4 regions of the Mesorhizobium salmacidum genome follow, and region 3 is predicted to be linked to each of the others. Evidence: predicted binding sites of a transcription regulator. Region 3 holds the regulator's gene; each other region holds the start of a gene.
The links. The regulator LexA, encoded in region 3, represses DNA repair genes until DNA is damaged. The targets are predictions, from matches to a motif close to TGTTCNNNNTGTGTTCNG.
Positions count from the first base shown of each region.

Region 1: the regulator LexA is predicted to act here: its motif matches at 3,470-3,487, upstream of dinB (DNA polymerase IV).
Region 2: the regulator LexA is predicted to act here: its motif matches at 4,744-4,761, upstream of O7A60_RS02935 (ATP-dependent helicase).
Region 4: the regulator LexA is predicted to act here: its motif matches at 2,555-2,572, upstream of uvrA (excinuclease ABC subunit UvrA).

Region 1 is NZ_JAPYKS010000002.1:322,618-330,242, reverse strand. Features, by position in the region: gene O7A60_RS04260 (NUDIX hydrolase) at 1-208, opposite strand, end outside; gene O7A60_RS04255 (sterol desaturase family protein) at 393-926, shown strand; gene O7A60_RS04250 (YkvA family protein) at 990-1,373, opposite strand; gene O7A60_RS04245 (hypothetical protein) at 1,759-1,950, shown strand; gene dinB (DNA polymerase IV) at 2,193-3,437, opposite strand; gene O7A60_RS04235 (winged helix-turn-helix transcriptional regulator) at 3,554-3,970, opposite strand; gene O7A60_RS04230 (NmrA family NAD(P)-binding protein) at 4,092-4,964, shown strand; gene O7A60_RS04225 (dihydrofolate reductase family protein) at 5,001-5,588, shown strand; gene O7A60_RS04220 (SDR family oxidoreductase) at 5,712-6,581, shown strand; gene O7A60_RS04215 (alpha/beta hydrolase) at 6,690-7,625, shown strand, end outside.
Region 2 is NZ_JAPYKS010000002.1:61,993-69,617, reverse strand. Features, by position in the region: gene O7A60_RS02945 (trimethylamine methyltransferase family protein) at 1-1,516, shown strand, start outside; gene O7A60_RS02940 (ferritin family protein) at 1,640-1,954, shown strand; gene O7A60_RS02935 (ATP-dependent helicase) at 1,992-4,703, opposite strand; gene O7A60_RS02930 (glucose/quinate/shikimate family membrane-bound PQQ-dependent dehydrogenase) at 4,961-7,276, shown strand; gene O7A60_RS02925 (hypothetical protein) at 7,305-7,625, opposite strand, start outside.
Region 3 is NZ_JAPYKS010000009.1:140,098-147,722, reverse strand. Features, by position in the region: gene O7A60_RS14435 (ABC transporter substrate-binding protein) at 1-975, opposite strand, end outside; gene O7A60_RS14430 (GntR family transcriptional regulator) at 1,129-1,902, shown strand; gene lexA (transcriptional repressor LexA) at 2,310-3,053, shown strand; gene O7A60_RS14420 (ComEC/Rec2 family competence protein) at 3,047-5,500, opposite strand; gene gltX (glutamate--tRNA ligase) at 5,604-7,028, shown strand; gene gltA (citrate synthase) at 7,211-7,625, shown strand, end outside.
Region 4 is NZ_JAPYKS010000009.1:35,680-43,304, reverse strand. Features, by position in the region: gene O7A60_RS13865 (ArsR/SmtB family transcription factor) at 213-527, shown strand; gene O7A60_RS13860 (SRPBCC family protein) at 524-1,009, shown strand; gene O7A60_RS13855 (ATP-dependent Clp protease proteolytic subunit) at 1,033-1,638, shown strand; gene O7A60_RS13850 (hypothetical protein) at 1,726-2,022, shown strand; gene uvrA (excinuclease ABC subunit UvrA) at 2,722-5,643, shown strand; gene O7A60_RS13840 (DUF302 domain-containing protein) at 5,643-6,053, shown strand; gene O7A60_RS13835 (GNAT family N-acetyltransferase) at 6,050-6,514, shown strand; gene O7A60_RS13830 (DUF72 domain-containing protein) at 6,543-7,349, shown strand; gene O7A60_RS13825 (hypothetical protein) at 7,504-7,625, shown strand, end outside.

The DNA of each region.
Region 1 (7,625 bases), on a different contig from region 3:
GGCCTTCGACCTTTATACCGAGCTCTTCCTCGGCCTCGCGTCGTGCCGCCGCCAGTTCGTCCTCACCCTCGTCGACAAGGCCCTTCGGGATCGACCAGGCGCCATCGTCCTTCTTCGCCCAGAACGGGCCGCCGGGATGGACCAGCAGCACCTGGATGCTATTGCCGCCGCGGCGATGGATCAGCAGGCCCGCGCTGCGTTTTGCCATGTTTGCACGTCCGTTTGCGGCACTGGTGCGAAGCCGGCCGATCCTGCGTTGACCATTGCCGACCTTGCACCGGGAAATTGCGACGCTATGTCAGTCGCGTCTGCATTGCACCTCATGCGCGAGTCCGGCAATCTGATAGCATCGTTTTTTTGGGGCGGCGTCGAAAGTCAGGTGAGGCGTCTGAATGCAGCTGGGTCTGATCGGCTACTACAGCGACTTCGTGGTCTATCCCCTGGTGATCGCCATATTGGGCGTGGCCGGGCTGATCGAGGCCGGAGAGGAAGGCGCGCCGGACTGGATCGGCACGGCGCTGATCTGCCTTGGCCTGTGGACGCTGATCGAATACGTCCTGCACCGGTTCGTGCTGCACCACGTCCCCTGGATCAGGGACCTGCACGACCGTCACCATGTCGAGGAGCGCAGCCCGGTGGGCACGCCCACCTGGCTCAGCCTCGGCGTGCATGCGCTGGTGGCGTTCCTGCCTGTCTGGATGGTCTCGGACTTCGCGACCGCCAGCGCGGTGAGCTGCGGGTTGATGTTGGGCTACCTCTGGTACATCAGCGTCCACCACATGATCCATCACTGGCATCCGGCCCATCCGACCTATCTCTATACGCTCAAGCGTCGCCACGCGGTGCACCACCATATCGACGACAACGCCAATTTCGGCGTGACGTCGATATTCTGGGACCGGATTTTCGGCACCGCGCGGCTTTGACGTGGGTCTTTCGACAGGCCACCAACATCATTTGTGGTCCGCCGTGCGGTCGAGCGATGAAATTTAATCCGAGCGATCTGGCCAGAATAGCCAGATGAGCGCGGCGGCCATCAGAATCCAGATTCCGACGATGAATGCGAGGCCGCCTCGGCTGGTCGGTTTGGATCGGCGAATGGCCTCCGCGCGAAACTCCGCCATCAGATCGGCGGGGATCAACTTCACCGCAAGCAGGATGCCGAGTGGTACGATGATCAGATCGTCCAAATATCCGAGTACGGGAATGAAATCGGGTATCAGATCGATAGGACTGAGCGCGTAGGCGGCGACCGCGCCGGCGGCAAATTTGGCGTACCAGGGAACGCGAGGATCGCGGGCGGCCAGCCACAGGGCTACCACATCGCGCTTGATGGCCCTCGCCCATTGCTTTGCCTTGTCAAGGACAGTCAAACGGCAACTCTCTTTTTGTAGGACCCAAACCGTAGGCGTCTCCGCTCCTTACAGCATGTCGCGGCGAATAGGATTCGCCCGACCTGCCACAAGATTCTGATTTGATGCTTGTCGTTATCCCGAAACCGAGGACACTTCCGGGTGACATGCATTGCTTCGATCATTGCAAGGATGTCCGCGATCCGCAAACTGAGCCGCCACCCAACTTCGGTAGTGGGTCAGTTTGAAAATTCAGACGCTCGCAGAGCCTCAGACTTCAGTCCCATGGAATTGACTCGTTTCTGACTTTTTCTGGGTGTATCTTTTCCATGTCGTCCGCACCGAGTAGAGGCAAGCGGACGGTTGGGAGCGGCTATTATGCTTTCGCCCTATGAGGGAGGCAGGCATGTTGCCATACGGAGTGGCGGATTCCGCCGATCTGGAAGCTCTTGCGAACGTTTTCAACGACTACTGCGCCAAGCATCGAATTGTCAGAGAGGACGAGCGCGAACAGGTCGCGATCAAGATCATGTGCCTTTTCAAGCGTGGCATCATTGACCCTGACCGGTTATCGGCGGAACTTGAAAGGGTAGGCTAGACTAGGCAGCACTCGCCTTACTGGGCGTCCGGCCGGCAAATCCTGTGTCACCTCGCTGACCCACTATCCAATTTCGCGTCTTCTTGACAAGCCGTCCCTGCCGGATGGCTTGGGGAGTTGCCGTGAAGAAGACATATCAAAGCCGGTGCTGGTGAAGCGCGAATTGCTATCGGCCGTGACCGCCGCCGCGCCGGCTGGTTCCGGACCCGGAAGGTAGCGGCGAGGGGCTGAGGCTCCTTCGCTCACAGTTCCTTCTCCGCCAACTCCCTGAATTCGTCGGGCACCGAGCGAGCCGCTTCCAGTGCCACCGTGCCGTAGCCGACCGCCTGTTTGCCGAAGCGCTCGCGGATCTTGTCGATGGCGCGGTCGGCGCCGAAGCGCGCCAGGCCTTTTTGGCTGCCCGGGCGGCGCTTCTCGTCGGCGAGGCCGAGCGGCAGGTCGAGCTGCAGTTCGGCGCTTTCCTCCAGATGTGACACCGAGATCGCCAGCAGCGAGATGGTCTCCCGTGGATGATCGGCGAGCACGCCGCGCACCAGGTCGCCGGCGATCTCGGCCAGCATGGCGGTCGCCGAGATCGGCTGCTCCAGCGTGATCGAGCGGGTGACGGCGCTGAGATCGGCGAAGCGCACGCGCACCGTCACCGTGCGGCCGGGGCGGTTCCTGGCGCGCAGCCGGCTGGCGACGCGGTCGGCCAGATGCAGCAGTGTCGGCACGATCACCCGCGCCACGGCCGGTTTTTGCCCGAGCGCCGACTGCGCGCCGGCCGAGTGCGCCCGGCGCTTCGTCTCCAGCTTGCGCGGATCGCGGTTCCAGGACAGGGCCGCAAGCTTTTCGCCGGCGGCGGGGCCGAGCAGCCGGGTCAGTGCGCCGCTGTGCGTCCGGGCCAGCTCGCCGATGGTCTCGACGCCGATCTCGGCCAGCCGCGCCCTGGTTGCCGGCCCGACGCCCCACATCAGCGCGACCGGCAAATCGTGCAGGAAGGCAAGTTCGGTGCCTGGATCGACCACCACCAGCCCGTCGGGCTTGGCGACCTGCGAGGCGATCTTGGCCAAATGCCTGGTGCGCGCCACGCCGATCGAGATCGGCAGGCCGAGTTCGGCCCGCACACGGCGGCGGATCACGGTCGCGATCTCCCGGGGAGAGCCGAACAAATGCGTGCAGCCGGCAACATCGGCGAAGGCCTCGTCGATGGAGATGCGCTCGACCACCGGCGTGAAATCGTCGAGCACCTTGATCGCCGCGTCCCCCAGCCGCTGGTAGTGGCTGAAATTGCCGCCGACGAAGATCAATTGCGGGCAAAGCTCGCGCGCCTTGCGCCCCGGCATGCCGCCGCGCACGCCGAAGGCACGGGCCTCATAGGAGGCAGCGAGCACCACGCCGCCGCCAACCGCGATCGGCTTGCCGCGCAGCGTCGGGTCGAGCAACTGCTCGACCGAGGCATAGAAGGCGTCGAGATCGGCATGCAGGATGGTGGCCGTCGTTTCCATCCTGTTCCGCTCATCCGCGATTGCTGATAGACCGAAACAAATAGAGAACAAATGCAGATCGTTGTCAATGCGGGGCCGTAGGATGCGTCCTTCTTCCACAGGGGAGGAGGAAAGGCCTAGACAATATGCTCCGCCCGCAGCGCTGCCTTCATCCGTTCCAGCGCCGGCTCGCCGCCGGCCGCCAGTTCTTCTGCGATGCGGGCAAGTTGACCGTCGGCCTTGCGGTGCCTGCTGCCCCACGCGCCAAGCGTGGCCAGCACCGGCAAGAGGTCGATGCCGGCTTCGGTCAGCCGGTAGATCGCCTTCAGCCCGTGGCTGGGATCGTCGCTGCGGGTGAGGATGCCTTCACCCTGCAGCGTCTGCAGCCGCTCGGCCAATGTGCGCGAGGAGATGCCTTCATCGGATTGCAGGAACTCGCGAAAATGCCTTTTGCCGGCGAAGACCAGATCGCGGATGATGAGCAGCGTCCAGCGGTCGCCGAGCAGTTCCAGCGACAGGTTGATCGGGCAAGCGGATCTTTCACGCGTCGACATCTCTATGGTTCCGTTTTTATAGCACTTTACTATTGACACCATTATCCATTTGCGTCAAATGGTTCCATAAGTAAATCATTTTCGGCCGAAGAGCTCGCGGTCTCGACAGGAGGAAGACATCATGGACCAGGGGAAAACCAGCGCGCCAAGGACCGTCGTGGTTGTCGGCGCCACCAGTGAGGTCGGCGCGCAGGTCGCTTCCGTGCTCACGGGGCAGGGGCATGCGGTGCGCGGCGTGGCGCGCGGTCTGGGTGTCGCGCTCGACGATGCCGCGGCACTCGCATCCGCCTTCTCCGGCGCCGACAGCGCCTATGTGATGATCCCCTTCGATGTCACCGCGCCGGATCTCCACCGCTTCGAGGACGAAGTCAGCGGGCGCCTGGCGACGGCGATCAGGACTTCGGGCGTGCGCCGCGTCGTGCTGCTCAGCGGCCTCAATGCCCATCTCAGGATGGGGACTTCGCTGGGCGCCGCGAGGATGGAGGAGCGGCTCGAGGCACTCGGACTCGACGAGCTGGTGTTCTTGCGCGCCTCCTTCTTCATGGAGAACTTTGCCAGAGGCATGGGCTTTGTCGAGCAGGCCGCTTCCGGTGTCTTCGCCACGCCCTTCCGCGGCGACCTGCCGATGCCGCTGATCGCCACGCGCGACGTCGGTCAGCGCGCCGCCGCCTTGCTTGGGTCGGAGCATTTTCCGGCCGGGCGCGTCGTCGAGCTGCATGGTGGCGGGTATCATCCTTTCGAGAAGGTGACCGAAATTCTCGGCAAGGCGATCGGGAAGGCGGTGAGCTACCATGCGGCACCTTTCGCCGATGCTCGCGCCGGCATGATCGCCGGCGGCCTGTCGGCGAGCTTCGCCGATGCGCTGGGCGAGACGGCGGCGAGCTTCAACAAGGGCGAGCGATGGGCGTTGGAAGCGCCGTCGCCCGACAATGCCACGCCGACTACTTTCGAAGCCTGGGCGCGCGACTTCGCCCGCTCGCGTGGCGCTGCCTGATCCCTCCCATACTGAATCCGGAAACGAGGACACCCGATGAAAAAGCTCATTCTTCAGATGCAGATGTCGGTCGACGGTTTCGTCGGCGCCGATGCTGATCAGCCGTGGCAGCTCTGGGAGTGGGGCGACGACAATGGCTGGGACGCCGAGCTGAAACAGGATTTCAACGCCGTGTTCGCCGGCATCGACACCATCCTGCTCAGCCGCAAGATGGCCGAGGAGGGTTATCTCACCCATTGGGGCAATGCGGCGAGGAAATATCCGGCCGATCCGTTCTATGCCTTCGCCCGGCGAATCGTCGACGCGCGCAAGGTGGTGCCGAGCGACAGGCTCGAGGCCTCGCGTTGGGAGCGCACGACAGTGGTGAGCGGCGACCTGCCGCGCGAGGTCAACGCATTGAAGGCGGGCGACGGCGGCGACATGGCCGTCTTCGGCGGCGCCGGCTTTGCGTCGGCGCTGATCGCGGCCGGGCTGATCGACGAGTTCCAGCTGTTCGTCAATCCTGCCGTGCTGGGAGCCGGCCGTCGCATCTTCGACCAAGGCGGGTTCCGAAACCTGCGGCTGCTCGGCTCGAAGGCCTATGCCTGCGGCATGGTGGTCAGCCGCTACGCGCCGGCAGGCTGATCGGCGCACAGCCCTCGCGCCGACAAAAAGACGTTTGGGCGGAATCCTTTGCCCGGTTCTCTTCGTCTTCAAGGTGCGGTCGTCGCAAGGGCGGCCGCATCAATCTGAATGGAGAGACAGACCATGATCCTGGTGACAGGCGCCACCGGCTTGAACGGCAAAGCAATCGTGCGCGAGTTCGCGCGGCAGAAGCATAAAGTGAGAGCGCTGGTTCGCGATCTGGACCGGGCATCGGCGGCGGGGCTCGGCGGACTTGCCGGCGTCGACCTGATAGAGGGCGATATGCGCCGGCCGCTTGGCGCGGCACTTAGTGGCATCGATCGCGTGTTGATGATTTCGACCGCGGCCGAAGACATGGTCGAGACGCAGTGTCGTTTCATCGATGCCTGCAAGCAGGCCGATGTCGCGCATGTGGTGAAGTTTTCCGGCGCCGAATCCAACATCGGCTATGACGCGACGAAGTTCCGCTTCACGCGCATGCATGAGGAAATCGAGCGCTATCTCGAAGCGGCCGGGATGGCGTGGACCCACCTTCGCCCCAGCCAGTTCATGCAGGTCTATTTGCGCGATGCGCCGACCATCGCCACCGAAGGCGCCTTCCATCTGGCGCTTGGCGACACCGAACTGTCGCCGGTCGATGTCGAGGATATCGCCAAGGTCGCGGTCCGGCTGCTGTGCGACGGTGGCCACGAAGGCGAGAGCCTCGACATGACCGGACCCGAGGCGCTGACGATGAGCGACATCGCGGCGCGGATATCGCAGGCGATCGGCAAGCCGGTCCGCTACGTCGATATCAGCCCGCGGGAGCGCCGGCGCAATCTGCTGGCCGCCGGTGTCCCCGCCGACTTCGCCGACGCACTGGACGAGCAATTGGCGGAGCGGCGGCGGCGGCCGAAATCGCGTGTGCATCTGGCGACGCATGAGATGTTCGGCGTGCGGCCGACGCCGTTCGTCGAATTCGCCCGGCGGTATGCCGCGATGTTTGGAGGCTGAGCGCGTCCGCAAAAAAGCGCCCACCGTCACGTATCCTTTTTGCCTGCCCGTACGTCTCTGCCTTCCGAAGGTCGCGTCTTCCGCGATCCGCAACCCGAGGAGAATATCATGGCGAGCATCGAGAGCGAGGCAAACAGGAACCATTACGCTGTTATGGCGGCCAATGCGGACAAGCTGACCAGCCCGCAGGCGATCATCGACCACAACGATATCCACTGGACGGCGCTGACCGGCGAGCCGCGCGGCGTCGACTATATCGAGGTCGATGCCGGCGGCGTGCCGGCGATGTGGGTGGTGCCGAAAGGCGCCGACGAGCAGCGGGTGCTGTTTTACGCGCATGGCGGCGGCTTCATCGGCGGCTCGATCTACACCCACCGCAAGCTGGTCGGCCATCTCGCCAAGGCCGTCGGCTGCCGGGCGCTGCTCTACGACTGTCCGCTGGCGCATCAAGCCAAGCATCCGGCCCAGCTCGAGGCCGCGATATCGGCCTGGAACTGGCTCGTCGACCAGGGCTTCGACCCCGGGCGGATCGTGATTGCCGGCGACTCCTGCGGCGCGGTGCCGACCTATGGCGTCCTGCAGCGGCTGCGTGCGCAAGGGCGGCCACTGCCGGTCGCCACGCTGATCATCTCCGGCTGGTTCGACATGGCGCTGACCGCCGCCAGCTATGAGACCAACCGCGAAAAAGACCCGGCGTTCGCCAGGGAAGCCGTCGACTGGCTGGCGGCCAATTTCATCGGCGATGCCGATCGGCGTGATCCCGAGGTCAGCCCGCTCTATGCCGATCTCTCCGGCTTTCCACCCGTCTTCCTGCAGGCCGGCGCCGACGAGACGCTGGTCGACGAAAGCCGCATGTTCGCCGAGCGGGCGAGGCAGGCGGGGGTCGAGACGCGGCTCGATGTCTTTGACGGCATGCTGCACTCCTTCCAGATGATGGCCGGGCGGGCGCCGGAGGCCGACGATGCCATTGCCCGCTTCGCCGCCTGGGTACGGCCGAGATTGGGACTGACGGCTGCCGGTGAGAAGACCCGGGAAAAGGCGGCG
Region 2 (7,625 bases), on a different contig from region 3:
CCGGCGCGGACGCACGGGCGAGGCCGGCAGCGAATCAAGCCGCAAGCCCAATTACCGCTCGCTGAAGAACCCATTCCTGCCACAGCCGATCTTTTCCGACGACCAGGTGGCGTCGATCCACGACACGGCGCTGCGCGTGCTGGAAGAACTGGGCATCAAGGTGCTGCTGCCCGAGGCGCGCGAAGTGTTCGCCCGCGCCGGCGCCCTGGTCGATCCCGACACCGACATGGTGCGCATCGGCCGCGACATGGTGGTGGCAGCCCTAGCCTCGGCGCCGCGATCGATCCACGCCAATGCAGGCGCGCGTGCTCGTGATCTGTCGCTCGAACTGGGCTCGATGACGTTCCTGGCGGGCTCCGGCGCGCCCAACGTCACCGATCTCGACCGCGGCCGGCGCCCCGGAACGCTGGTCGCCTTCGAGGAGCTCATCAAGCTGGTGCAGCATTTCGATGTCTTGCACATGCTGGGACCGTGTATCGAACCGCAGGACATCGACAATCGTTTTCGCCATTATGCCGTCAATCGGGCGCAGCTGACATTGTCCGACAAATTCCCATTCGTGTTCGCGCGCGGCACGCCGCAGGTCGATGACAGTTTCGAGATGATCAGGCTGGCCCGCGGGCTGTCCGAGGACGAGTTCCGCTCGGGCGCGCATTGCTACACCGTCATCAACACCAACTCGCCGCGCCAGCTCGATGTTCCCATGGCGCAAGGCATCATCGACTTCGCCAAGGCGGGCCAAGTCCTGATCATCACGCCGTTCTGCCTGGCCGGTGCGATGGCGCCGATCACAGTGGCCGGCGCCCTCACGCTGCAGCATGCCGAAGCGCTGGCCGGGCTGACGCTGGCGCAGATCGTGCGGCCGGGCGCGCCGGTGGTCTACGGTTCCTTCTCCTCCAATGTCGACATGAAATCGGGAGCACCGGCCTTCGGCACGCCGGAGCACGTTAAGGCCACGCTCGGTGCGGGCCAACTGGCGCGCTTCACCGGTCTGCCCTGGCGCTCGGGCGGCGGCAGCGCCGCCAACATTTCGGACGCGCAGGCCGCGCACGAGACGCAGTTCGCGCTGTGGGGCTCGGTGCTTTCGGGCGCCACCGTCTGCATCCATGCGGCCGGCTGGCTGGAAGGAGGCTTGAGTGTTTCCCTGGAAAAGCTGGTCACCGACATCGAAGCGCTGCAGACGGTCGCGGAACTTTGTACAGCAACGCCCGGCGACGACGACGCAATCGGCTTCGAGGCCATCGCCGAAGTGCAGCCGGGCGGCCACTTCTTCTCGGCCAGCCATACCATGGCGCGCTACCGTACCGCCTTCTACGAGCCGCTGGTGGCCGACTGGTCGAATTTCGGCAACTGGACGCAAAGCGGGTCGAAGAACGCCACCGAACGCGCCACCGGCGTCTGGAAACGCATCCTCGCCGATTTCGAGCCGCCGGCAACGGCGGCCGCCACGTCAGGCGTGCTCGATGCATTCATCGCGCGGCGCACGGAAGAGGGCGGCGCGGCACCGGTGTCGTGAGATAGCTCGCGGATCCACCGTCCTGAATTGTGGCCGTTGTCCCGGAACCCGCGGCGCTTCCCACGCATTCATGGAAGCGGGCCAATGCCTGGCTTCATTCGCGAGCCGTTGAGGGAGGACGACATGGGTTTCGACCAGTATCACGAACCGCCGGAAGAACTGTCGCAGGAAGTGCGGACCTTTGCTCGCATGATCACCTCGCTGATCGAGGAGGCGGAAGCAATCAGCTGGTACGAACAGCGCATGTCGGTGGAGAAGGACCCGCAGGCCAAGGCGATCATGAAGAACGCGCAGAGCGAAGAGTTCAAGCATTTCGGCATGGACCTCGAATTCCTGCTGCGTCAGAAGACGGACTGGCGCGTGGAACTGAAGGAGATTCTGTTCACCACGGGGGATATTGTGAAGGCTGGCGAGAAGGGCGAGAAGAAGGTGGATTGAGGTGGAAAGCCGGCCTACGAGGCTAGCCGAATTCAACTCACACCGCCGCCACAAATCCATCCAGCACGCGTTTCTGGCCGGCTTTGTCGAAGTCGATGGTCAGCTTGTTGCCTTCGATGGCTGAAATATTGCCGTTGCCGAATTTCTGGTGGAAGACGCGGTCGCCGACGCTGAAAGCCGACGGCGTGTCGGAGACGGATTTGGCGACCAGTTCGCCGTCGATGGTGCGGCCCTTTACGCTGGTGCGGCCGGCGCCGTAGCCGGAGTCTGTCTCGCCATAGCCGATGCGTTCGACCTGATGGCCCGAGCGCGTGCCCCAGTTGCGGTCGGTCGCCTCGGTGCGGTTGGCCTGTGCGCGCTGCCAGCCCGGCGTCGAATAGGTGTTGGAGAAGGCGCCGGACTTTTCCCCGCCACCCGAATTGGCGCCGATATTGTCGAAGCGCGAGGCGCCATACGGGTTCTGTCTTCCTGCCCCTTGGCCGCCGCCACGGCCGGACGCGAACGAGCCGCCGCCATAGGGATTGCCGTAGCCGCCGTAGGAATTGCCGGCTTCGGCGACCTCGACATGGGCTTCCGGCAGTTCCTCGAGGAAGCGTGACGGGATCGTCGATTGCCACAGGCCGTGGATGAGGCGGTTGGAGACGAACCAGATATGCAGGTTCTTCTTGGCCCGCGTCAGGCCGACATAGGCGAGCCGCCGCTCTTCCTCCAGGCCTGAGCGGCCGCCTTCGTCCAGCGCGCGCTGATGGGGAAAGAGGCCTTCCTCCCAGCCGGGCAGGAAGACGGTCTCGAATTCGAGGCCCTTGGCCGAGTGCAGCGTCATGATGGAAACGGCATCGAGCCCTGCATTCTGCTCGGCATCCATGACCAGGGCGACATGTTCGAGGAAGGAGCGCAGCGATTCATACTCCTCCATGGAGCGGATCAGCTCCTTCAGGTTCTCGAGCCGGCCGGGGGCTTCCGCCGAGCGGTCGTTCTTCCACATGTCGGTGTAGCCGCTCTCTTCGAGAATGGTCTCGGCGAGCTCGGTATGCGGCGTGGTTTCCAGCGCCTTCTGCCAGCGCTCGAAATTGGCCGCGACCTCGCGCAGCGCGGCGCGGGGTTTCGGCTTCAGCTCGTCGCTTTCGGCAAGCGTTCCCGCCGCCTCCAGCATCGGGATGCGCAGGCTGCGCGCCGTGTCGTGGATCTGGCGGATGGTCGCTTCGCCCAGGCCGCGCTTCGGCACATTGACGATGCGCTCGAAGGCGAGGTCGTCGGTGCTGTTGGCGACGACGCGGAAGAAGGCCAGCGCGTCGCGGATTTCCATGCGTTCGTAGAAACGCGGGCCGCCGATGACGCGGTAGTTCAGACCGAGCGTGATGAAGCGGTCCTCAAAGGCGCGCATCTGGAAGGACGCGCGGACAAGGATCGCCATGTCGTTCAAATTATGCTTCTGGCGCTGGTAGGCCTCGATGGTTTCGCCGATGGCGCGGGCTTCCTCCTCCGAATCCCAGGCGGCGTGGACGTTGACCTTGCCGTCCTCGGGATCGTTGCGGTCGGTGAACAGCGTCTTGCCGAAACGGCCCTCATTGTAGGCGATGAGATGGGAGGCGGCCCCCAGTATGTGCGCGGTCGAGCGGTAATTGCGCTCCAGCCGGATGATGGTGGCGCCGGGAAAATCCTTGTCGAAGCGCAGGATGTTGTCGACCTCGGCGCCGCGCCAGCCATAGATCGACTGGTCGTCATCGCCAACGCAGCAAATGTTAACAGTGGTGCGGGCTTCGGTCGAAGAGCGCCCAATCTCCCCCGTTGTGGGGGAGATGTCGCCGGAGGCGACAGAGGAGGGCGCTGTCCCTCCGGCCTGTCGGCGCGAGGCGCCCCTCTCTGTCCTGCCGGACATCTCCCCCTCTAGGGGGGAGATTGGCTTGCCTTCCGGCCTTTGCGCCAGGAGGCGCAGCCACATGTATTGGGCGGTGTTGGTGTCCTGGTATTCGTCGACGAGGATGTATTTGAAGCGCCGGTGATAGTCCTTCAGCACATCGGGATTGGCGCGGAAGATGCGGATCGGGTGGCAGAGCAGGTCGCCGAAGTCGCAGGCGTTCAGTGTCTGCAGGCGCTCCTGATAGGCCTTGTAGAGTTCGCGGCCCTTGCCGTTGGCGAAGCTGCGCGCATCGCCCTCGGCGATGTCGGCCGGGCCCTGGCCCTTGTTCTTCCAGCCGTCGATCATCTGGGCGAACTGTTTCGCGGGCCAGCGCTTGTCGTCCAGGCCCTCGGCCTGGATGAGCTGCTTGATCAGCCGCACGACGTCGTCCGTGTCGAGGATGGTGAAGTCGGATCTCAGGCCGGCAAGCTCGGCATGGCGGCGCAGCAGCTTCACCCCGATCGAGTGGAAGGTGCCGAGCCAGGGCATGCCCTCGACATTGCCTTCGCCGATCAGGATGCCGATGCGCTGCTTCATCTCGCGCGCGGCCTTGTTGGTAAAGGTGACGGCGAGGATCTGCGACGGGAACGCCCTGCCGGTGGCGAGGATGTGGGCGATGCGGGTGGTCAGCACGCGGGTCTTGCCGGTGCCGGCGCCGGCCAGCACCAGAACCGGGCCTTCGGTGGTCTCCACCGCAAGCCGCTGCTCGGGGTTAAGCCCCCTCAGATAGTCCGGCGCGTTGTTTTGGCCGCCGCGGGCAGCCATGGCGCGCGCGGCAATGCCCGACGGGGCCGTGGGCCGCGCATCGGGTTCGTCGAAAAAGGGCATGTCTTCGGAAAAGCCGGACATCGCCCCCGAATGTAGTGATTCGGTAGCGAAAGACCAGAACTGTCTACGTTTTGTTCCGGTAAAGTGCCTGATACGGCGACTTGAGCGACATGGCGGCCGGCGTTGTGAACAACCTCAGGCGGAAGGGGTTGCTGCCGCGGACCCATGACCTACGCTTGACAGGCGCGGCGGTCGGGAGAAAGTTGCGCAGGGGGCAGCACACAATGCCGGGTTGCCCAAGGCCGCCTCATGCGCGCAACAGTCGAAGGAGTATCATCTTGGCTGTCACCATCACCTCCCTCATCCTCTTCCTCATCGGCCTGGCGGTCGGCGCCGGCGGTATCTGGTTGGTCTCGCTGGGCGGCAGCTGGTACTACATCATTGTCGGTCTCGCCTTCCTGATCGCCGCCTGGCTGCTCTACCGGCGCCGTTCCACGGCGCTCTGGCTCTATGCGGCAATCGTGATCGGCACGCTGGCCTGGGCGGTCTGGGAAACCGGCTTCGACTGGTGGGAACTCGGCCCGCGCGGCGGCATCATCGTGCTGGTGGCGCTGTGGCTGCTGACGCCGTGGGCGCGGCGGGGCCTTGCCGGTCCGGACGGCCGCGCGCCTCTGATCCTTGCCGTGCTGGCATCGCTGGCGGTGGCCGGCTATTCGATGACCACGGACCCGAAGGACATCGGCGGCGCGCTCGACCCCGACAAGGTGATTCCCAACGCCAATCTCGGCGGCGATGTGCCGGCGGGCGAATGGCACTATTACGGGCGCACGCAGTTCGGCCAGCGCTATTCGCCGCTCGACCAGATCACGCCGGACAATGTCGCCAATCTGCAGCCGGCCTGGACCTACCGCACCGGTGACGTGAAGGGCCCGGACGATGTCGGCGAGACCACCTACCAGGTGACGCCACTTAAAATTGGCGACACGCTCTATATCTGCACGCCGCACAACTTCGCCATCGCCGTCGATGCGGCGACCGGTAAGGAGAAGTGGCGCTACGACCCCAAGGTCAAGCTCGACAAGGACCGCCAGCACCAGACCTGCCGTGGGGTCTCCTATTATGCCGATGCCGCGGGCGCCGCCGGTCAGCCCTGCGCTGCGCGCGTCTACCTGCCGACCTCGGATGCCCGGCTGATCGCGCTCGACGCCGTCAACGGGCAGGTTTGCCCGGCCTTCGCCGAGGGCGGCACGCTCAATCTGTTGGCCAACATGCCGTATCCGAAGTCGGGCTATTACTACTCGACTTCGGCGCCGCTGATCGCGGGCGGCAAGATCATCGCCGGCGGCGCGGTCAACGACAATTATTCGACGCAGGAGCCGTCCGGCGTCATCCGCGCCTACGATGCGAGCACCGGAAAGCTGCTGTGGAACTGGGATTCCGGCAATCCGGACCAGACGACGCCGCTGCCGGCCGACCAGACCTACACCGCCAACTCGCCCAATATGTGGTCGACGCCGAGCGCCGACGAGAAACTCGGCCTGCTCTACGTGCCGCTCGGCAACCAGACGCCGGACCAGCTCGGCATGGGCCGCAGCGCCAATGTCGAGAAATTCTCCTCCTCGATCACCGCGCTCGACCTCAATACCGGGCAGTTGAAATGGGTGCGCCAGACCGTGCACCATGACCTCTGGGACATGGACGTGCCGGCGCAGCCGAGCCTGATCGACATCACCAAGGCTGACGGCTCCGTCGTGCCCGCCCTCGTCGGGCCGACCAAGCAGGGCGACCTCTATGTGCTCGACCGGCGCACCGGCGAGCCGGTCATCCCCGTCAAGGACGTGCCAGCGCCGGGCGGCGCCATCGGAGGAGATCACACATCGCCGACGCAGCCGGCATCCGACCTTTCCTTCAGCCCGCCGCCGCTGACCGAGGCCGATATGTGGGGCATCACCATGTTCGACCAACTGGCCTGCCGGATCGCGCTCCATAAATTGCGCTATGAAGGCCGCTACACGCCGCCCTCGCTGCAGGGATCGCTGGTCTACCCCGGCAATTTCGGCACTTTCAACTGGGGTGGCGTTGCGGTCGATCCGGTGCGGCAGGTGATGTTCGGCATGCCGACCTATCTCGCCTTCACGTCCAGGCTGATCCCCCGCGCCGACGTGCCGCCGCCGGGCGACACCAAGGGCAGCGAGCAGGGGCTGAACCGCAATGACGGCGCGCCCTATGCGGTGGTGATGGGACCGTTCCTGTCGCCGCTCGGCATTCCGTGCCAGGCGCCGCCCTGGGGCTATGTCGCTGGCGTCGATCTTCGGACCGGTACCATTGCCTACAAGCACCGCAACGGCACCGTCTACGACATGACGCCACTGCCGTTGCCGCTGAAGGTCGGGGTGCCCGGCATTGGCGGACCGATGATCACGGCCGGCGGTGTTGCCTTCCTGGGTGCCGCCGTCGACGACTATCTGCGCGCCTACGACCTGACATCGGGCAAGCAGCTCTGGCGGGCGCGGCTGCCGGCCGGAGGGCAATCGACGCCGATGACCTATACGGTCGCCGACGGGCGGCAGTTCGTGGTCATCGTCGCCGGCGGCCACGGCTCGGTGGGCACCAAGCCGGGCGATTATGTGATGGCCTACGCGCTGCCGAAATAGGCGGTGCCGGGGTTCGGCGATCCGACGATCAGCCGAGCCCCAGATGGGCCTTCAGGCTGGGCACCGAACCGAGCACCTGGTTGGTCAAATCGGGGCCGGCGGCGGCCTCGGCCTGCTGGACCAGCGTCTCGCCGGCCTTCTGGATCTGCGCCATGTCGAGGCCGGATGCCTTGAGCGCGGCGAGGCCGTTGACCAGTGCGCCGGCTTTCTCACCGAGAACGCCGCCAAGCGCGCCTTGCAGCGACGACAGGAAGCCGCCGCCGCCGGCCGGCGCGGCGGCCATGACGTCATATTGGTGCGCAAGGTCGTCGGCGCCGGGGATCTTGGCGAAAAACGAAGACGCGCTGGT
Region 3 (7,625 bases):
GCAGCCGCAATCGGCCATTGAAGCCGGTATCTCGATGCCGAACGCAGCCATCGCCTTGCGCGAGATCAACGCCATGTGGTCCTTGTAGGCCGGGCGTGACGGCGCGATCGTCTTGGGATCCTTGCCCTTGAGGATTTCGGCCGCGATGTTCCCGGCGTTGGTCCCGACCTGCGTATAATTGACCGCGAAGCTCGCCGGCACGGTGCCGTTGCGGACCGCGCTGTCATCGGCGTTGACGACCGGGATACCGGCCTGGCGCGCGGCGGCGGAGACAGCGGCGATCGCCGGCTGGATCAGGTTCGAGGTCGGTCCGTAGATCACATCGGCTTTCCCGGCGAGCGAGGCGATGCGTTGCTGAATGTCATTGACGTTGTCGATGCCGACTTCCACGACCTCGAAACCGGCGGCCGGTGCCGCCGCCTTGATCTTTTCGATCAGAGCAACGTCGTTGGCTTCACCGGGATTGTAAGGCACACCAAAACGCTTGGCGTTTGGTAACAGCTTCTTGGTGAAGGCCATCACCGCGGCAACATCCTGAAGATCGGTGGCGCCAGTCATGCCTTCATCACCGGAGTCCCACGACGGCACGAGCTTGGCCGCCACCGGATCGGTGACCGCGGCAAAGACGATCGGAATGCCGGAGCCCGCGAGCGCTTTCTTGGCGATCTGCGAGACCGGCGTGGTGATGGTGTAGATCAGCTTGGGCTGCTCGGCCTGCAGCTTTGCGATCATCTGCGGCACCAGCGATGCATCGAAATTGGTATGGCTCTCCGTATAGACGACGTCCTTGCCGTCGACGAAGCCGTTGTCCGTCAGCGCCTTCTTGAAGCCGGCTATGGCGGCGTTCAATTGCGGATGCTCGCCAAAATTGGCGATGCCGATGCGGATTTGATCGGCGGCGGCACTGCCGGCGCTCACCATCAATGCGCCGGCCAACAACAACCCCGACAGCCAAGCGGATTTCGACTTCAACATCATTTCCTCCCAGATTTGATCGACGCCGCTTGCAGCGCGGCTACTGCGGCGATCATGGTCAGTCCGCCAACCCGTGTCAAACATTATATATAATTCTTGCCATGCCCCCACATCATATATAATTTTTCTTTGGCAGACGATGGATGGACCGCGATGCAGGATCAAACGATCTCCACAAAGACGGAGGCAGCCTATCAGCTGTTGCGGCGCGATATCCTGACGACGCGCCTCATGCCCGGGGCCCCGCTCAAGCTGAGTGCGCTGCGCGGCACCTATGGTGTTGGCTGGACGCCGTTGCGCGAAGCCTTGTCGCGGCTAGAGGCCGAACGCCTGGTCACCGCCATCAGCAATCGTGGTTTTACCGTCGCTCCGGTATCGCGGGCCGAACTGGAGGACCTGGCACGCGCCAGGATGGTGGTCGAGATACCCCTGTTCCTCGAATCGATGGAAAAAGGCGGCAAGGAGTGGGAGGATGCCGTTGTCACCGCCCACTACCGGCTCTCCCGTTGCAAGACCGCGGTCGACGATCCTTCGGATGCGGCCGTCGATAAATGGGACGAGAACCACGAAGCTTTCCATGCGGCGCTGCTGAGCGCGGCGACTTCCAATTGGCTCATGCGATTCCGCTCGACCATCGCCGATCAGCTGCGACGGCATCATCGTTTTCTCGGCCTGGCGCCGACATTGCGGGCCGCGGCTGGCCTGAAGGACGGTTATGAAGAGGCGATGGAGGCATTGTGCGAAGCGATTGCGATCGAACACCATACAGCGATCATGGAAGCTGCACTCGATCGTGACGTCGAGCGGGCCAAGGCGCTGATGACGGCGCATATCGGCTATACCCTGCACGTCTATGTCCACAGCGAAGACAGCGGCGCGACCAAATACGCCGCCCGCGCCGGCAGCTTGAAAGCGGGTTCCGGGTGACTTCAGCGCTTCCGCGACGCCTATTGGCATGCGCTGGCCGGAATGGGCCAAACGCCCGGATCCATCGCCGCCCCAAAGCTACCAATCGTTGGCGTTTTGGTTTCGTTTCGTTCCGCGAATAATGGATCCATAAATTGTACAATCCGCCCGCGAAGAGCCCTCCGAAAGACTGATGCCAAGGCCCATCAATGGATAGGCCACAGGCCATTAACCAAAACGATTTCAATGCCTGCCGATCGCGGAAAGGGTCGGCCGCAGTCCGCTGTCTCGGCAAAAAACTTCAGACGCGTTAACAAATTCATTAAACTTTAAATGGTTGCGGAACACAACTGGAACGGATAGTGTTTGTTCTGGGTTTGTTTTTCGATTCTGGTTCAGACCTTTCGTTCAATGCCTTGGGGGCCGCCATGCTGACACGCAAGCAACATGAACTGCTGATGTTCATCCACGAACGGCTCAAGGAAAGCGGAATACCGCCCTCCTTCGACGAGATGAAGGAAGCACTCGATCTTGCCTCCAAGTCGGGGATCCATCGCCTGATCACGGCGCTGGAGGAACGCGGCTTTATTCGCCGGCTACCCAATCGGGCGCGCGCGCTGGAAGTGCTGCGGCTGCCGGACTCGATCGCGCCGGGCCTCAATTCGGCAAAGAAATTCTCGCCAAGCGTCATCCAGGGCAGCCTTGGCCAAGGCAGTCCCGGCCGCCAGATCAGGCCGGCGACGGCGCCTTCGCGCCTGCCCGCGGTCGGCAACGACGACGATGCTGTTTCAGCCGTGTCCATCCCGGTCATGGGTCGTATCGCCGCCGGTGTGCCGATCGATGCCATCCAGCATCAGACGCATTCGATTTCGGTGCCGCCGGACATGATCATGGGCGGCGAGCACTATGCGCTGGAAGTCAAGGGCGACTCGATGATCGAGGCCGGTATCTTCGACGGCGACACGGTCATCATCCGCAATGCCGATACAGCAAGTCCGGGCGAAATCATCGTGGCGCTGGTCGACGAGGAGGAAGCAACGCTGAAGCGGTTCCGCCGCAAGGGCGCCTCGATCGCGCTCGAAGCCGCCAATCCAGCCTACGAAACACGCATCTTCGGACCGGATCGGGTCAAGGTGCAGGGCAAGCTCGTCGGGCTGATCAGGCGCTACTGAACTGGCTTGCCATCGGGCTTGTCGGCCTTTTTATAGGGGGCCAGCCCCCTCGCCTCGCGTGAGAATTTTCGCTGCTCGTGCCAGGGCCGGTACGGTCCATCGACGGCGAATTCGATCTCAGCCGGGGTCGTGGCCGATTGGGGATCGAAGAAAACGGCGGCACTCCCCTTGCGGGCGAGCTGGCGTTTGGTGACGACCAGAACCAGCGGATTATGGCAGGCGTCATAGGCGGTCGCGTCATTGACGACGATCAGGTCGGCGAAAGCGCAGGCCTTCCAGGTGTTCTTGCGATCCTCGACATAGGCGATGATCGCGCCGGAAGGGTGCCTGGCAAGGCACAGGCCTTCGCGGCAATAAAACGGCGATCCCTGCGGCAGGTCGGTGGGAGCGGAAATATCGAATTGCCCGTCCGTCTTCTCGAACATTTCCGGTTTCACGATTGTTTCGGAGATCAGAGCGCGTTTCCAATTGTCGGCTGCGAATTCGTTCGGACGTTCCCGGTTGACGGCCAGTTCGCCATTGCCGATCGACAGAGCCACCAGCCGCGCATCTTCCGAGATCAGCACATCGGGCGTGCGCGTGTGCGACACAGTCAACAGACCTGCAAGCGCGAATGGCACCGCCGTGAGCCGGAGCCACGTCGTCGCCATCGTCGCGATGACCAGCGCGACGGTGACCAGCAGCACGGATTGCTGCGAAATCAGTCCGACTCCATCGACCGGAGAGCGCTCCGATATCCACGCCGATATGGCGATCATCGCTGTCAGGCCCTTGCCCATGAGGTAGAGAGCCGGCCAATCCAACCCGAACGGCATCAGCAACGCGCTGGCGACGGCCAGGAACATCACGATCGACACGATTGGCATGACGGCCAGATTGGCGAACAGGCTGAGCGGCGACACCCGCTGGAAATGCCAGATGGCAAACAGTGCCGTCGCGCTGCCGGCGATGATGGACGTCATCGCCAATCCACCTGTCGCCAAGAGGAATTTTCGCGTCAGAAATCCGGGTAGGGATCGCTTTGGCGGCGGAGGCCTCGTCTTTCCCGCATGGTGGTCGGCCCAGCCGGCATAGGCGCCAACCAAGGCTGCGGTTGCCGCGAACGACATCTGGAAACTCGGGCCGACGACCTCGTGCGGCGAAACCAGGATAACGGCGATCGCCGAGATCGCCAGATTGCGCATGGTCAGCGCCGCGCGATCGAACAAGACGGCGATCAGCATCACCGCCAGCATGATGAAGCTGCGTTCGGCCGCGACGACGACGCCCGAAATGACGAGATAGGCGGCGATCGAAAACAGTGCGGCGGCGGCGGCGTATTTCTTCACCGGCCGGCGCGCGGAAAAGCCTGGAAACAGCGCGAAGGCGCCGCGCAGCAGACCCATGATGGTGCCGGCCACCAGGGCCATATGCAGACCCGAAATCGAGATGATGTGATAGATGCCGGTGCGCCGCATCGCTTCGTTGACTTCATCGGGAATGCCGGCCCGCACGCCGACGATCAGCGCCGCCGCGATCTCGCCTTCGGCGCCGCCAATGCTGCCCCTGATGTGGTCGGCGATGGCTTCGCGGGCATTTTCGATGCCTGAAAACACGCGTGCCGGCAGCGGCATCTCACCGGCTTCGGCGGAGACAACCGTTGGATTGCCGAGAAAGAAGCCGCTGCCCCCGATGCCGGCGAAATAGCTGTCGAAGGAGAAGTCGTAGCTGTCCGGCCGCACCGGGCCGGTCGGCGGCAGCAGTTTGGCATAACCTGTGACAAGCGAGCCGGCGGTCATTTCGGGCGGTATCTTGCGTGCCGAAAGCCGGACCCTTTCAGGCGCGTAGCGCAGTTTCGGCCGGGCGGTCGAAATCACGTCCATGGTCAGCCGGATGCGGCCGCTCTCCATCTCCTCGAGCGAGATCACGCGGCCGGTCAGTTGCGTCGAGATTTCCGAGCCCAGCATCCGGGTTCCGGCTCGCCATGTTTCGACCTTCGCCGCGAGCAGGCCAAGCACACACAACAGCAGTGCCATGAAACACAGATGGGTTTTCGGCCAGGAGCGCGAGACGAATGCACAGACCGCCGCCAGAACCACGACCGCGACAGGCTTTGCAAAATCGGGCTCGGACGCCAGCGAAAAGTAGCAGATCGCCCCAACGGCCAGGCAGACCGGCACCAGCAGGAAGGCGATGCCCCGGTCGAGTTCCAGCTCCGCCGCCTTGGCCACGCCGTGACGCAGGCGAGGCAAGGATATCGGGCCGATTTGCCGGCGCACGCGCACAATTCTGCGTGCGGCAGGAGATGGAGTTGGCGATGGGCTATCCGCCTGCAGCGGCTGGGTTGCGGGCGCAGCCACGAGCGGCGATGGCAGCGGGATCGCAGGAGGCGTCGCAAACAGCGATCGCTCGCTGACGCCGACAATGGCGCCCTCGCCCCGATCCGAGCCTCGGCCTCGTCCAGTCATCGGGTCTGCCCCTTGCGCCCTCGACACCCTATGCTACATGAACGCGCGACGCGCGAAAGTCCGCGCACTCCGCACTCAGCTTCAGACGTTTTCCGAGAGTTCCATGCCCGACAAGGTCATCACCCGTTTTGCTCCCTCGCCGACCGGCTATCTGCATATCGGCGGCGCGCGCACGGCGCTGTTCAACTGGCTCTATGCCAAGCACACCGGCGGCACGATGCTGCTGCGCATTGAGGACACCGATCGCGAGCGTTCGACCGATGCGGCCACATCGGCCATTCTGGATGGCCTGACCTGGCTCGGCCTATCATGGGACGGTGACGCGGTCTCCCAATTCGAGCGCGCGCCGCGCCACCGGGAGGTGGCCGAGGAGCTGGTGCGCCTGGGCAAGGCCTATTACAGCTACGAGACTTCAGCCGAGCTCGAGGCGATGCGCGAGGCAGCACGCGCCAAGGGCCTGCCGCCACGCTATAACGGCCACTGGCGTGACCGCGCCCCGTCGGAGGCACCCGCCGGCGTCAAGGGTGCCATCCGCATCAAGGCCCCGACCGAGGGCGAGACGGTGGTGCAGGACCGGGTCCAGGGCGAGGTGCGTTTCCCCAACAAGGATCTCGACGATTTCATCATCCTGCGTTCGGACGGCAACCCGACCTACATGCATGCCGTCGTCGTCGATGACCACGACATGGGCATCACCCATATCATCCGTGGCGACGATCACCTGACCAATGCCGCACGCCAGACCGTGATCTACAACGCCATGGGCTGGGACGTGCCGTCGATGTCGCACATTCCGCTGATCCATGGCGCCGACGGCGCCAAGCTGTCGAAACGCCATGGCGCGCTGGGCGTCGAGGCCTACCGCGCCATGGGCTATCTGCCCGAGGCGCTGCTGAACTACCTGGCGCGCCTGGGCTGGAGCCATGGCGACGACGAGATCATGTCGATCAAGGACATGATCTCCTGGTTCGATATCGGCGACGTCAACAAGGGCGCGGCGCGCTTCGACTTCGCCAAGCTCGAGGCGCTGAACGGCGTCCATATGCGCCGCATGGCCGACACCGAATTGTTCGACATTTTCATCGCCACCTTGCCCTATCTGGAGGGTGGCCCGGCGATGGCGGCGCGCCTCGACGAGAAGAACAAGGCGCAGTTGCTGGCAGCACTTCCGGGCCTGAAGGAGCGCGCCAAGACGCTGGTCGAGCTCGTCGACGGCGCCGGTTTCCTGTTTGCCGCGCGGCCGCTGCCGATCGACGACAAGGCGGCACTCCTGCTCAACGACGATGCCCGCAAGATCCTGCGCGGCGCTCACGAAGCTTTGAACGCGCTGTCCGGCGACTGGACAGCCGCCACGGCCGAGGCCGCGATCCGCGACTATGCGCTGGCTGGCGGCCATAAGCTCGGCGCCGTGGCCCAGCCGCTGCGGGCTGCCTTGACCGGCAAAAGCACCTCGCCGGGCGTGTTCGACGTGCTGGCCGTGCTGGGGCGTGAGGAAAGCCTGGCGCGCATAGCGGATCAAATCGATTAGGAGCAAACTGGCCCAAGAAGATTGGCATTGAAAGGCGCGTTTCGCAGTGCAACATTAGGCTTGGCCCAATCTGGCACGCACCTCCTAAAATGCGGTGGCGAATACGCGCACTGCGGTGATTTCGACGTGTCGCTCTGCGGAATTTGCCTTTGCCGGCATGAGGAAACAAGAAGGAGTTTGCAATGACCGAAGCTGCGAAAAAACTGGATGTGGGCGGCCAGGAGGCCATTGCAACGCTGCAATTCGCTGGCAAGACTCACGAATTCAAGGTGCGAAGCGGCTCGGTCGGACCTGACGTCATCGACATCGCCTCGCTCTACAGCACCACCGGCGCCTTCACCTATGATCCCGGCTTCACCTCTACGGCAAGCTGCGAGTCGGAGATCACCTTCATCGATGGTGATGCCGGCATCCTCCTGCATCGGGGCTACCCGATCGACCAGTTGGCCGAACACGGCGACTTCCTCGAGGTCTGTTACCTCCTGCTCTACGGCGAACTGCCGACGAAGGCGCAGAAGGACGATTTCGATTATCGCGTGACGCGCCACACCATGGTGCACGAGCAGATGTCGCGCTTCTTCACCGGCTTCCGCCGCG
Region 4 (7,625 bases), 100 kb from region 3:
CTCATCCGAAACAAATTTTTGTCGCAGCACCTTACAGGCTACCGACGTCGGTCGCCTGCCAAGGCTGGCTTTTCCCACAAGGTTTTTGTTCCCTTTTCGTTCCTATATGCACCGCCGCTGATTGTCAAGGAATGGCAGCAATGCCCGAACGAAGCATATGGGTCTCAAAACACCGCTTGCCAAATCGATAAGTATCGACTTATGCTTTCGTCATGATCGAAGCAGAGATTTTCCGCGCCCTGGCCGACCCGACGCGCCGCGCCGTCTTCGAGCGTCTCGCCACCAGCGAGATGAGCGTGTCGGAACTGCGCAGCGGCCTCACGGTATCGCAGCCGGCCGTCTCCCAGCATCTGGCGGTGTTGCGCGGCGCTGGCCTGGTGGTGGAGCGGCGGGCCGGCCGCAACGCTTACTATCGCGCCGATCCGCAGGGGCTTGCCCCGCTGCTCTCCTGGATTGAACGCTATCGGACGTTCTGGCCGGAACGCATCGAAAAACTGAAGGCCGTTTTGAAGGACATGGACCAATGAAAAACGGCGGATCAATGAAAGACGCAAATCACCTCGAAATCGCTCCAGATGCGCTCGAATTCGAATACGACCTTGCCGAGCCGCCGGAAAAGGTTTGGCGGGCGCTGACCGTGCCGGAATTGCTCGCCGCCTGGATGATGCCGAACGACATCAGGCCGCGGCCCGGCAGCCGCTTCGCCTTCGCCGGGCCTGACGCGCCGATCGAATGCGAGATCCTCGACGCCGAGCCCGAGCGCCTGCTGCGCTATTCCTGGCGGGAGCAGTCCGACGATGCGGCGCACCCGCTCGACAGCACCGTCACCTTCACGCTCGCCCGTACCGTTTCCGGCGGCACGCATCTGCGCATCGTCCATGACGGCTTTGCTCGCAAGGCAATGCCCGCTGTTGCGATGGCGGGGGCCGGCTGCCGGCTTTCGCTGCTCGGGGCCGGAACGCCTATCGCCGCGAACACACCACGCCTTCTGCTGCCACGCGCGGCCTGAACACGGAAAATCGGAGAACTGAAATGAGTGGTGTTGCCAGCCTTGTGCCGATGGTGATCGAGCAATCGAGCCGCGGCGAACGTGCCTTCGACATTTTTTCGCGACTGCTGCGCGAGCGCATCGTCTTCATCAACGGCGAGATCAACGACGACGTCTCGGCGCTGGTCTGCGCGCAGCTTTTGTCGCTGGAATCGGACAATCCCGAGAAGGAGATCTCGCTCTACATCAACTCGCCTGGTGGCATGGTGACCAGCGGCTTCGCCATCTACGACACGATGCAATATATCAGCTGCCCGGTCTCGACCGTGTGCATGGGCTTTGCCGCATCGATGGGATCGTTCCTGCTGATGGCAGGCACGGCCGGGCGCCGCATCGCGCTGCCAAACGCCACCATCCTGCTGCATCAGCCGCTGGGCGGCTTCCAGGGCCAGGCTTCCGACATCCAGCGGCACGCCGAACGCATCGGCCAGACCAAACGCAATATGACCGAACTCTACGCCCAGCATTGCGGCCGCAGCTATGAAGAGGTCGAACGCACGCTCGACCGCGACCATTTCATGACGGCCCGCGAGGCCCAGGCATGGGGCATTGTCGACCATGTTTTCGACACCCGCAAAAAGGCGGCGTGAGGCAGAGCCCAGATCAAATCCTGCTAGGTGTCGAAGATTTGACGATATCGGTCTGGTTCCGGTGGCGGCAGGTCCCTATAAAAGGGGATGGACACTCATCGATCCAGAACATCGCACCGTGTCACCGGCGCCATGGTGCTCGCAATCGTCGGTCTTGCGTCCAGTTCGGCACTTGCCGACGACGCTTCATCGTCAGCGCAAAGAAGCGCCCTGCCCGGCGTGGCCGGCGACTATCGCATCGCCAAGCCGGCCCCGGTGCCCGAACCCGACGACGCGTTCCCCAGCAGCGGCAATGGGCAGTTCAAGATCGGCAATACGGATGTCAGGATTTCCGGCAGCATCACGGTCGATGTCGGAGTTGGCGGGATCAAGCCGCCCAGGTAGGCCGAGGTCGGAGGCCTGCGAACTCAAGCCCAGGCCCAAAATAAGCCCCGCCGTGCCTTGGGCAAACGGACGGGGCTTTTTTTGGATTTTTAATCCATGCTTGCCGGGAGCGTACTGCCGGCGTTGATTTCGGATGCTTCGCGGCATTCAGCCGACGATCCGACCAATAGTCTCTGATTTTGACGGATACGGCAGGTCACGGTTTGTCGGGTGGCGCAAACGCCCGCCTCTGGCACTTATGCCTGCCGCGGCTCCAGTGACGACTGAAGCCCTGGGGGACTATCCGGTGGCGTCATGCTCCGCTCCTGTGTCCGTTGCGACATCGTCGTGGCGAAGCGCAAATCGCAGATGCCTGCGGCGTCTCGCAGGCCGCCTTGGGGCGGCGAGGCCATCGAAAGACGGCCGGCTTCGCTGACTTCCGAAGACTGCTCCCGTGAGTTGGCCGCGTCAACCATCAATAGCCGGTTACGGAAAAATGTGATCACCGGGAGCTTACGTTCAGGTCAGTTTCCGCACAGCTTTGTCAGGAGCGTGTTCGGCCTTTGTTCTTTCCGCTTGCCCCTTCGCGCGAAAGACGGTTAAACGACTTCTGTCGGGAGTTGTGGCGTCTCTCGACGTGGCGGCAAAAAGACCTACATAGGGGATGGCTGGGAAAACCCGCCAATCCCACGAATTCCAGATCTGAGGCGGCGACCGGCGATGGCCGACCATAAATTCCTATCCATTCGCGGGGCGCGCGAACACAATCTGAAGAACGTCGATCTCGACCTGCCGCGTGACAGCCTGATCGTCATGACCGGCCTGTCGGGCTCCGGCAAATCGTCGCTGGCCTTCGACACCATCTATGCCGAAGGCCAGCGCCGCTATGTCGAGAGCCTCTCGGCCTATGCACGGCAATTCCTCGAAATGATGCAGAAGCCCGACGTCGACCAGATCGACGGCCTGTCGCCGGCCATTTCCATCGAGCAGAAGACCACGTCGAAGAACCCGCGTTCGACGGTCGGCACCGTCACCGAAATCTACGACTATATGCGGCTTCTCTTTGCCCGTGTCGGCGTGCCCTATTCGCCGGCCACCGGCCTGCCGATCGAGAGCCAGACGGTCAGCCAGATGGTCGACCGGGTACTGGCGGTCGAGGAAGGCACGCGCCTGTTCCTGCTGGCGCCCATCGTGCGCGGCCGCAAGGGCGAGTACCGCAAGGAACTGCTGGAGCTGCAGAAGAAAGGGTTCCAGCGCGTCAAGGTCGACGGCGTCTTCTACGAAATCGCCGATGTGCCGGCGCTGGACAAGAAATACAAGCACGACATCGACGTTGTCGTCGACCGCATCGTCGTGCGCGGCGACCTTGCCACGCGTCTCGCCGACTCCATCGAGACGGCGCTGAAGCTGGCCGAAGGGCTGGCGGTGGCCGAGTTCGCCGACAAGCCGCTCGACGCCAGCCAGACCGGCGAGGATTCGGTCAACAAGTCGAAGAACGAGACGCATGAGCGCATCCTGTTCTCGGAAAAGTTCGCTTGCCCGGTGTCCGGCTTCACCATTCCGGAAATCGAGCCCAGGCTGTTCTCCTTCAACAACCCGTTCGGCGCCTGCCCGACCTGTGACGGTCTCGGCAGCCAGCGCGCCATCGACCCCAACCTCGTGGTGCCCGACGAGAACGTGTCGCTGCGCGACGGCGCCGTCAGCCCATGGGCGAAATCGACCTCGCCCTATTACTCGCAGACGCTCGAGGCGTTGGGCAAGGCGTACGACTTCAAGCTCGGCGACAAGTTCAAGGATCTTTCCGCGCAAGCGCAGGAGGCGATCCTGCGCGGCACCGGCGAGCGAGAGATCACCTTCCAGTATGATGACGGCCTGCGTTCCTACAAGACGACCAAGACTTTTGAAGGCGTCATCCCCAATCTCGAACGGCGTTGGAAAGAGACCGAGTCCGCCTGGATGCGCGAAGAAATCGAGCGCTTCATGTCGGCGACGCCCTGCCCGGTCTGCAAGGGCTACCGGCTGAAGCCGGAAGCGTTGGCGGTGAAGATTGCCGGCAAGCATATTGGCGAGGTGACGGAACAGTCGATCCGCAACGCCGACAAATGGTTCACCGACCTGCCGGCGCAGCTCAACGACAAGCAGAACGAGATCGCTGTCCGCGTCTTGAAGGAAATCCGCGAACGCCTGCGTTTCCTCAACGATGTCGGGCTCGATTATCTCACTTTGTCGCGCAATTCCGGCACGCTGTCGGGCGGCGAAAGCCAACGCATCCGGCTGGCCTCGCAGATCGGCTCTGGGCTGACCGGCGTGCTCTATGTGCTGGACGAGCCGTCGATCGGCCTGCACCAGCGCGACAACACGCGCCTGCTCGACACGCTCAAGCATCTGCGCGACATCGGCAACACGGTGATCGTCGTCGAGCATGACGAGGACGCCATCCTGCATGCCGACTATGTCGTCGATATGGGCCCCGCCGCCGGCATCCATGGCGGCGAGATCATCGCCCAAGGCACGCCGCAGCAGGTGATGGCCAACCCCAATTCGATCACCGGCAAATATCTGTCGGGCGCACTTGAAGTGGCAACGCCTGGCATGCGCCGCGAAGCCAAGAAGAACCGGCGGCTGAAGATCGTCGGCGCGCGCGGCAACAATCTGAAGAACGTCACCGCCGAAATCCCGCTCGGCACGTTCACCGCCGTCACCGGCGTGTCCGGCGGCGGCAAGTCGACCTTCCTGATCGAGACACTGTTCAAGGCGGCCTCGCGCCGCATCATGGGCTCGCGCGAGCATCCGGCCGAGCATGACCGCATCGAGGGGCTGGAATTCCTCGACAAGGTCATCGACATAGACCAGTCGCCGATTGGGCGGACCCCGCGTTCGAACCCCGCCACCTACACCGGCGCCTTCACGCCGATCCGTGACTGGTTCGCGGGTCTTCCCGAAGCGAAGGCGCGCGGCTATCAGCCGGGCCGTTTCTCCTTCAACGTCAAGGGCGGCCGCTGCGAGGCCTGCCAGGGCGACGGCGTCATCAAGATCGAGATGCATTTTTTGCCCGACGTCTACGTCACCTGCGACGTCTGCCACGGCAAGCGCTACAACAGAGAGACGCTCGACGTCCTGTTCAAGGGCAAGTCGATCGCCGACGTGCTCGACATGACGGTCGAGGAAGGCGTCGACTTCTTCGCCGCCGTGCCTGGCGTGCGCGACAAGCTGGAGACGCTGAAGCAGGTCGGGCTGGGCTACATCCACATCGGCCAGCAGGCGACGACGCTGTCCGGCGGCGAGGCGCAGCGCATCAAGCTGGCCAAGGAACTGTCGCGCAAGGCAACCGGCAAGACGCTCTACATCCTCGATGAGCCGACCACCGGCCTGCACTTCCACGACGTCGCCAAATTGTTGGAAGTGCTGCACGAACTGGTCGACCAGGGTAACACCGTGGTCGTCATTGAGCACAATCTCGAAGTGATAAAAACCGCCGACTGGGTGCTCGACCTCGGGCCCGAAGGCGGTGATGGCGGCGGCGAACTGGTCGCCTCCGGCACTCCGGAAGCCATCGTGCGCGAGAAGCGCAGCTACACCGGCCAGTTCCTCAAGGAGCTTCTGGAGCGGCGCCCTGGAGGCAAGCGCGAAGCGGCGGAGTGATGACAGAGGATGGTCTCATCACGGTCCAGAGCCGCTTTGGCGTGACCGAAACCATCGACCGCCTGGCTGAGGTGGTCAAGCGCGCGGAACTGCTTGTGTTCGCGCGCATCGATCACCAGGCCGGCGCGCGCGATGTCGGCACCGCGCTGCGGCCGACGGAGCTTCTGATTTTCGGCAACCCGAAGGGCGGCACACCGCTGATGCAGGACCAACAGCTTGCCGGCATCGACCTGCCGGTGAAGGCGCTGGCCTGGGAGGACGAGCACGGCAAGGTCTGGCTTTCCTACAATGACGCCCATTGGATCGCCGAACGCCACGATCTCCGTGACGCCAGCCGCGATGCCGTCGCCGCAATTGCCGCTGGCATGGAAAAGGTGATAACGGCCGCTGCCGGAATGGATCAATCATGAGGCTCGCTGGCCCAGAAGATCTCGCCGCGATCGTGGCGCTGACGCAAGCGGCCTATGCTTCCTACAACGCCATACTCGACGCGCCACCGATCCCCGTTACCGAGGATTATGCGCCGCGTATCCAGCGCGGCGAGGTCTGGCTACTTGAGAGCGGCAATGATCCCGCCGGGCTTATTGTCCTTGAACGACACGAAGACCACGCCATGATCTTCAGCGTCGCCGTCTCCCCTGCTTTTCAGGGCAAAAAACTCGGCATAGCACTGCTCAATCACGCGGATGAACAGGCGCGTCTGTGGGGTTTGCTGGAGGTACGGCTCTACACCAACGCCAAGATGGAACGGAACATCGCGCTCTACGCCGCCTATGGCTACCGTGAAACGGGTCGCCGGCCCAATCCCTATCGGCCAGGGTGGATACTGGTCGAGATGGCCAAACCTATCGACAGGCCTACCGCGGTCTGATCGCTTTTAGAAATCGGGGAGGACGACAATGAGCACATCGGGAACAATCCGCGCCGGCATGGGCGGCTGGACCTTCGAGCCCTGGGACACGTCCTTCTATCCCGAAAAACTGTCGAAGGCGAAGCAACTGCAATATGCCACCCGGCAGGTGCCGAGCATCGAGGTCAACGGCACCTATTATTCGAGCTTCAAGGAGCCGACCTTCGTCAAATGGGCCAACGAGGCGCCGGACGGTTTCGTCTACTCGCTGAAAGGCAACCGCTTCGTCACCAACAGGCGCGTGCTCGGCGAAGCCGGTGAATCGATGATGCGTTTCCTGGGTTCCGGCGTTGCCGCGCTCGGCGACAAGCTCGGGCCGATCCTGTGGCAGTTCGCGCCGACCAAGAAGTTCGATCAGGACGATTTTGAAACATTTCTGAAGCTGCTGCCGGAAAAGCAGGACGGCGTCGCGCTGCGCCACGCGCTCGAAGTCCGCAACGACAGCTTCATCGTGCCGGAATTCGCCGCGCTCGCGCGCAAATACAAGGCAGCGATCGTCTATGCCGACCATGCCAAATATCCTGACATCGCCGATATCACCGGCGATTTCGTCTATGCGCGGCTGCAGACCGGCAGCGACGACAATCCCGATTGCTACACGCCAAAGGGCCTCGACGAATGGGCAGCGCGGGCAAAGATTTGGGCGGAAGGCAAGCAGCCGGCCGATCTGCGGCGCGCCGACCCCGCCACCGACGCCCCGGTTCAGCCGCGCGACGTGTTCGTCTACTTTATCACCGAAGGCAAGGTGCGTGCGCCGTTCGGGGCGATGGCGCTGATGAGGCGTGTGGCCGACTAAATAGCAAGCTTGCATCGCGGCCATGTCTTTTGTCGAGGCTTCGAGGTGGGGTGTTGCTGCGTGTTCGGAACCCGCGGGGCATCTTGACCGTTTTGGCTATCTAGCCGAGAGCCTGCTTCCATGGCGCCCGGGCGTTGGGCAAAAGCGAGGAGAGATGGCTATCATCCTCATCGGAGCGTTGCTGACCATAGCCGGCCTTGTGTACATGGCGGGCGCAGCCATCAAGCGCGGCCAGTTGAGCGGCGGCTCGGCGCCTGCGGGCTCGACAGGTCCGAC